DNA from 2 places in the Gordonia sp. UCD-TK1 genome. Region 1 is predicted to be linked to the other one. Evidence: riboswitches for the same ligand, from Rfam matches in the RefSeq annotation. Region 1 holds a riboswitch; the other holds the start of a gene.
The links. Region 1 has a riboswitch for S-adenosylmethionine ahead of A9310_RS04735 (aminotransferase class V-fold PLP-dependent enzyme). Riboswitches for the same ligand answer to the same signal wherever they lie in the genome.

Region 1 (3,786 bases):
TCGTCTGGTCACCAGGTGGCTTCGACTCGGCGCCTCGACCTCGACGCGCTCCTTCGTCGCTTGCTCGGCCCGGCGGCTACGCTCGGTGCCGGCTCAACCAGCAGTGGGTCAGGCCACGCGGTACCGCTGCTCGGCGAGCACCGGCAGGATCTGTTCGCGGATGCGGCGTTCGGTGGCCGCGCCGTCGATCGGGATGAGGATCACGGCGTCGGCGACCTCGGCTGCGTAGATGTCGCGGACCAGCGTGATCAGTCCGTGTGTCGTCCCGATGTAGCGGATGGTCCCCGAACTCGTCTCCGACGACGCGTTCACCGCCGCAGCAGCGGCCGTGCGCGCCGACGCGGCGTCCGGCGCGACAGCCACCTCCACCTCGAGTGCGACCACGAACTTGGCCTGATCGTGGCTGCCGGCCCGGAGCAGGGAGCGGGCGCGCTGCGCCTCGCGGAGGGTCTCCCGCCGCACGACGATCGGAAACGTCTGTGCGAGATCGTCTCCCGCGAGCGCGATCTGGAATCCCGGACGTCCGATGCTGATCGGGGCCGTCGGGGTGGCAGTCGGTGCGGCGATCACGGTGCCGCGGTCAGCACGTGCGTCGAGTTCGATGGTCATCTATTCACCCCTGGTCGAGTTCGGTCGGTCTGTTCGGTTCGCGCCCGGAATGCATCGAGAATCCGGTCGATGTCGTCGACGGTGGTGCCCGCTCCGAAACTCGCGCGCACCGTGTCGGCCGGCGGTGCGAGGCCGTCGACGGTGTAGCCCGCGACTCCCGCGCGGTCGGTGGAATCGGTGAAGATCCGCAGCGGCGTGAAGCCGCCGATCGCGGCCAGGCCGGCGTCGAGACGTTCGGCGAGGCGGCGTTCGTGCAGCCCGATCGTCTCGGGTCCGAGATCGGCGAGCACCCGACACGCCTCGGCGACCGCGATCGCCCCGGAAACGCCGTCGGCGTCCGGCGAGGCGTCGACATCGGCGGCGTCGAACCAGTCACGACGACCGATGAGGACGCCGGCGCCGCCCGTCTTCCGACCCGGTTCACCGACCGCCAGGTAGTCGATGCCGTGGCTGACGACGGAGACGGGCCGGTGCCCGACGAGTTGCGCGGCGTCGACCAGGATGCGGGCCCCGGACCGGTGCGCGAGCGAGGCGAGCCGGCCGATCGGCAGCACCTCGCCGGTGATGTCCGATACCGCGGCCACGACCAGGAGCGATGCCGGCGCCGAGGCGAGCTCGGTCTCCAGCGCGACCAAGGTGTCCTCGATGGTCTCGCAGGCCGGGACGAACCGCGCACGGTCGCGTCCCTGCCGTGGTGCGCACCACCTCAGCAGGTCGGCGCCCGACCCGATGTCGAGGACGACGACGTCGCCAGGAGTGATGCGCGCCGCGAGGTCGAGGGCACCGGCGGGACCGCGGGTGAACACGATGGTGTCGTCGACCCGCGCACGGACGAACTGCCGCACCGATTCCCGGGCGGCGTCGAGGCGGACGTCGACTGCGGGCGACAGACGACCGGCGGGTGCGGACAGGACAGCGGTCACGGCAGGAAACTCCTCAGACATTCGCGCTTGCCGCGTCCGGTCGGTACGCGGCCGGGTCGTCACCCGGAGCACCCCACCGCGAAGGAGGGTTGCCGACCAGCGAGCCGGGGCTTGTCACTGGCACTCATGACCTACGACCAAGGGTCGTCGATCTCGCGCGGACGTGTCAATTTTCACTCAACGTGATCGGAAGTTAGGGCACACTTACCTGTAGCGTGTCAGGGGTGTCAGCGACTGATGTGTTCGTGTTGTCCCGCCCGCACGGCACCGTGCGGGGCATGGGCGCGGTCCGTGCGTTCACCGACGTCGACGCCGCCTCGGCCGCCCTGCGCGCCGGGACCGTCGACGGTCTGACCGGCGCGATCCCCTTCGACCTCGCCGACCCCGCCGCGCTGGTGGTGCCCGAAGTCCTGCACGTCGACGCGGCGCCGCTGGCGGGCGGGCCGCCACTGACGCGCACGCCGGTGTCGACGACCCTGTACCCCACGGCCGACGAGCACCGCGAACGGGTCGCGCACGCGGTGAAGCGGATCGTCGCCGGCGACGTCGGCAAGGTCGTCCTCGCCCGCAGCGTCGACATCGTGCTCGACGCCGAGGTCGAGCCTCTGCGACTTCTCGACGCATTGGCGGGCGGCAATGCCGGACACAACGCATTCGGTGTCGATCTCGGCGCGGCCACCGGCTCGGGTTCGTGGCTGTTGGGCGCGAGTCCCGAAGTGTTGCTGCGCAAGTCGGGTTCCGTCGTCACCTGCCACCCGTACGCGGGATCGGCACCGCGGTCACCCGACCCGGTCGTCGACCGCGCCGCTGCCGACGGATTGTTCTCCTCGGCAAAGGACCTCGCCGAGCACGCCTTCGTCGTCGACCACCTGCGAGACCGGCTGGGACACCTCTGCGACGACGTCGACGCGCCGTCGACCCCGCAATTGCAGTCGACCGGGGAGGTCTGGCATCTGGCCACCCCGATCCGCGCGCGGCTTCGGGACCCGGCGACCACTGCGCTCGATCTCGCACTCCTGCTCGGCCCCACCCCGGCGGTCTGCGGCACGCCGAGTGATGTTGCTGCGCAGATCATCCGCGAGGTCGAGGGTGAGCGCGGCTTCTACGCGGGGGCGGTCGGCTGGTGCGACGCCGCCGGCGACGGGGAGTGGATGGTCACCATCCGGTGCCTCGAACTCGAGGCCGATCGTCGCAGCCTCCGGACGTGGGCCGGCGGCGGTATCGTCGAACACTCCGACCCGCAGGGCGAACTCGAGGAGACGGCGTTCAAGCTGCGGACGGTCCTGAACGCGTTGGGCATCGCCGCACTCGACTGAGCGGATCGATTGCGGACGCGCGCGATCTTCGCCCGTTACGCTCGTCGATGATGCCCGACGACCTGATCATCGCCCGAAATCCGGAACAGGGCTCCTCACTGCCCTTTCTGGTCCGGATTCCGCTCGGCAGTGACGGGATCGTCTTGAAGGTGAGGGAGACCTGGCCGCGAACCAGCAAGGTCTATTGTCATCGCGCCGACGAATGGCCGACCACACCGCAGATCGTCGAACGTCTTCCGGTTCGGTCGGTGACGCGGCGCGGGGCGGCGATCGATCTGGTGCTCGACCGCGCTCGCGAGAATCGGTCACAGTTCGTCGTCACGCGGGCTCGCGGACGCGAGATGATCTTCTGGCAGACGCGCAAAACCACCAAGCAGGCGCGTCCAAACGTCACGCTTCCCACCGCCCGGGCACACGGCCAGGCGCTCGAGATCGTCGTCGACACAGGCGAGAAGTACGCCTACTCCTTCGGTCATCAACAGGCGACCACCACTCGACACCGCCTCGATGCCGGCGATTACGCGATCGTCGAGGACGACCAGGTGGTCGCCGCCGTCGAACGCAAGTCGATCGACGACCTCGGCAACGGTCTCATGAAGGGAACTCTCACCTACCAGTTGGCAGGTCTCGCGGGACTCCGACGCGCCGCGGTGGTCGTCGAAGCCTCATACAGCAAGGTGTTCACGCGCGAATACGTCAGCGGCGCCGCGCTGGCCGAGGCGGTCGCCGAGGCGCAGGTCCGGTTTCCGACCGTGCCGATCGTCTTTTGCGACAACCGCAAACTCGCCGAGGAATGGACCTACCGCTGGCTCGGTGCCGCGCTACACGAATGGCGGCTCACCGTCGGCAGCGAGCCCATCGTGCAGGGCCTGCACGGTCCACCGGCGACACCGTCGGAGATCAGGGCGTGGGCTCGCGCCCAAGGGATCGAGGTGCCC
Region 2 (3,786 bases), on a different contig from region 1:
CGGTTCGGCAGCCCGGGCCGCCGACGGCTCGGACGAGGGGCCGGACCCGCCCACTTCTTCAGCGCGGACCGGCCCCACGGACTCGTCGGGTACGGCCGCCAGTCGCGCGAACGTGGACGATCGCAGGTGCGACGTGTCCGCCGCGAGAATCGTGACGGCGCCGCCCTCCGACGCCACCGGCCCGATGATCGCGCCCGCCCAGTACCGGACGAAATTGACCGGCAGCAGGACGATGCTGCGGAGACTGGCGGCCAACGCTCGCGCGCCGCCGACGAACTGCGCCGGCGACAGCGTCAGAATGCCGTCCAGGATGTCCTCGAAGACGAACAGGTCCGGCAGATACGCGCCGTATCCGAGTTTCGGCAACGGTGGCAACAGATCCTGCACGAGCCGGACCACCGGCTGCAGGTTCGCGAGTTCGATGCCGTACGGCAGGTCGATCGTCGGACGCCCGGACAGGAAGTCGCCGATCGTACCCCGGTATCCGAGGTCGCGAGCCCAGTCCTGGATCAGTTCAGCGAAGGCGGAGTCCGCTGCGACGATGCAGACGGCAGTCTCCGGATCGCACTCGACCGCCCGCCCGTCGTTCCAGGCGGGCTCCTTCGGGTCCCGGTACATCTGGAACGGATACCGGCTGTGCTTCGTGAAGTAGCCGAGCAGACCGTCGATCGCGCCGATCGGGTCGTGGATCGGGTCGGGCAGGTCGCAAATGGGATCACCGTCGATACAGACCGACACCACCTCGCCTTCGAGCTCACCGAACCCGCTGTCGGTCTCTGATTTCCCCCGCGGGCCGGACATCGTCAGACCGGGGATGATGCCGATCAGCGAGAGCTCGATCCCGCGGCCGGTCTTGTCTCCCGCCCGACGGGGGTCGGAGTACAGCTCGCCGGAGATCCCGCCCGGCTCGATGGTGACGAGAATTGGTTCGCCGTTCTCGTCGAGCATGACCTCGCCGTTCTCGTCGGTCGCGACCACCTGTTCGGCGCGCCCGTTACCGATGTCGGCGAGCACGTCGCCGGCGACCCGGGCGCCCTGTGAATAGCCGGCGACGACTATGTCCGACTCGACGCCGCATCGCGCCTGGTAGCCGGCGATCGCCGACGCCGTCGCACTTCTCCCCTGCGTCGTGCTGTCGTCGTATCCCGCGGCGCCGAGTGGCCACAGCGTGGTCGGATAGTCGACGTAGATGACATCCTTCGGCGTTGCCAGGTAGTCACTGTCAGGGTCGTCCACGATGACCACGTCACCGTCCACCACCGTCGGCATCTTTCCGGTGTAGCGCTGTGTGACGCCGACGAGATGCGCACTCTCCGGGTCATTCGTTCCGGCGACGATGATGACCGCGCCGGTGTCGCTGCATTCGGCGGCCCCCGCCGGGGCGACACCGGACAGGCAGAGCGCGCCCGCCACCGCAAATGCGGTGAGGCCGGCGACCGTGAACGAGGCCCGTCGGGTCCGGAGATGAGCCATCACGGCCATGAGCGCTCCTGTGCGAACCCGGACCACCTGAGCGGAGCATTCCGGTGCAGCCGGGGCTGGTCGAACAGTAGATCCGCGATTGCGGAATCGACAGCACGCTGAGCGTCGCTAACTACCTTGACCAGCTGTTTTGTATCTGAACACACCCGATTTCACTCGGTCGGAGGACAGCCACCGGCACCCTTCCGGTGCACTTCTCAAGGGTTGGGCGCGGCCTGACCGGGACGGTTCTCGGGCCCTCACATCCGTGTTATATCCTTGTCGCCAGGTCATGAGTATCAGTGCGAAGCCCCGGCTGGCTGATCGGCAACCCTCCTTCCGCGGTGGGGTGCTCCGGGTGATGACCGGGTTGCGGGATCGCAGTGGCGATCCCCGGCAAGCGCGGGTCCGAAGGTCGGACCCCAACAGGGTCGAGTTGGCCCTGCCGACCGTAGRAAGTGATGAATCGCCATGTCTGATGTCCCTGACGGCACCCTCGACAGCAACGATCCCAGCGAGAACTGGAGCTTCGAGACGAAGCAGATCCACGTCGGGCAGTCCGCGGACGCGGTGACCAATGCCCGTGCGCTGCCGATCTACCAGACGACGTCGTATGTCTTCAACGACACCCAGCACGCGGCCAATCTCTTCGGTCTCGCCGAACCGGGCAACATCTACACGCGCATCATGAATCCCACGCAGGATGCCGTCGAGCAGCGGATCGCCGCGCTCGAGGGCGGCGTCGCCGCGCTGCTCGTCGCATCGGGACAGGCCGCCGAGACCTACGCGATCCTCAACGCCGTCGAGACCGGCGGGCACGTGGTGTCCAGCCCCCGCCTCTACGGCGGCACGTACAACCTCTTCCACTACACACTGCCCAAGCTCGGGGTCGAGGTGAGCTTCGTCGAGGACCCCGAGGACCCGGCGTCGTGGCAGGCCGCCGTCAAGGACAACACCCGCGCGTTCTTCGGTGAGTCGATCTCCAACCCCAACAACGAGATCCTCGACATCTCGGGGATCGCGGAGGTCGCGCACCGCAACGGCGTACCCCTCATCATCGACAACACCGTCGCCACCCCCTACCTGATCAGCCCGCTGGCCCACGGCGCCGACATCGTCGTGCACTCGGCGACGAAGTACATCGGCGGTCACGGCACCGCGATCGGCGGCGTCATCGTCGACGGCGGCACCTTCGACTGGCGGGTCCAGCGCGACGGGAAGGACCTGTTTCCCGGTTTCACCACGCCGGACCCGAGCTACCACGGTGCCGTCTTCGCCGACCTGGGCGCGCCCGCGTTCGCACTCAAGGCACGTGTGCAGTGGTTGCGCGACACCGGCGCGGCGATCTCCCCGTTCAACGCGTTCCTTCTGGCACAGGGCCTGGAGACGCTGAGTCTGCGCATCGAGCGCCACGTCGCCAACGCGCAGAAGGTCGCCGCCTTCCTCGAGGCACACCCGCAGGTCGAGTCCGTGGCGTACGCGGGTCTGGAGTCCTCGCCCTGGTACAAGCGCGGTCAGGAACTGGCCCCGAAGGGTCAGGGTGCGATCATCGCCTTCGAGATCCAGGGCGGAGTGGACGCCGGCAAGAAGTTCGTGGACGCGCTCAGCCTGCACAGCCACGTCGCCAACATCGGCGATGTGCGGTCGCTGGTCATCCACCCCGCCTCGACCACCCACAGCCAGCTCACCCCCGAGGAGCAGCTCGCCGCGGGCGTGGCCCCGGGACTGGTCCGGCTCGCCGTGGGCATCGAGGGAATCGACGACATCTTGGCCGATCTCGAACAGGGATTCGCGGCGGCCAAGTGAAACAGGTGAGGCAGCTTTGTCGGTGAGTATCGACCTGAATGCGACAGCATCTGATCAGCCCGACTGGGAGACCCTCCCGGACGGGGAACTCGTCGGCATTCCCATCGGCTCGTTGCCTCTCGACAGCGGAGCACGGATCGACGACGTCACCCTGGCGTTCCAGCGCTGGGGGACGTTGTCGCCGTCCCGCGACAACGTCATCCTCACGCTCCACGCATTGACCGGCGACTCGCACGTCACCGGACCCGCCGACGCCGACCACGACTCGGCCGGATGGTGGGACGGGCTGATCGGCCCGGGACAGGCCATCGACACCGACGAATGGTGCGTCATCTCCGCCAACGTCCTGGGCGGATGCAAGGGCTCTACGGGTCCGGGCTCCATCGCCCCCGACGGTAGGCCCTGGGGCTCACGCTTCCCACAGATCACCGTGCTCGACCAGGTCCGCGCCGAGGTGGCACTGCTGGACCGCCTCGGAATCCGCAGCGTTGGTGCGGTTCTCGGCGGTTCGATGGGCGG

Region 2: another riboswitch for S-adenosylmethionine. It lies ahead of A9310_RS11380 (bifunctional o-acetylhomoserine/o-acetylserine sulfhydrylase); the one in region 1 lies ahead of A9310_RS04735 (aminotransferase class V-fold PLP-dependent enzyme).

The regions. Positions count from the first base shown of each region.
Region 1 is NZ_LZMP01000005.1:90,375-94,160, reverse strand. Features, by position in the region: gene A9310_RS04740 (hypothetical protein) at 109-609, opposite strand; gene A9310_RS04735 (aminotransferase class V-fold PLP-dependent enzyme) at 606-1,532, opposite strand; SAM riboswitch class IV at 1,551-1,664, opposite strand; gene A9310_RS04730 (isochorismate synthase MenF) at 1,772-2,848, shown strand; gene A9310_RS04725 (ERCC4 domain-containing protein) at 2,899-3,786, shown strand, end outside.
Region 2 is NZ_LZMP01000017.1:17,429-21,214, reverse strand. Features, by position in the region: gene A9310_RS11385 (PE-PPE domain-containing protein) at 1-1,482, opposite strand, end outside; SAM riboswitch class IV at 1,750-1,870, shown strand; gene A9310_RS11380 (bifunctional o-acetylhomoserine/o-acetylserine sulfhydrylase) at 1,933-3,267, shown strand; gene A9310_RS11375 (homoserine O-acetyltransferase) at 3,284-3,786, shown strand, end outside.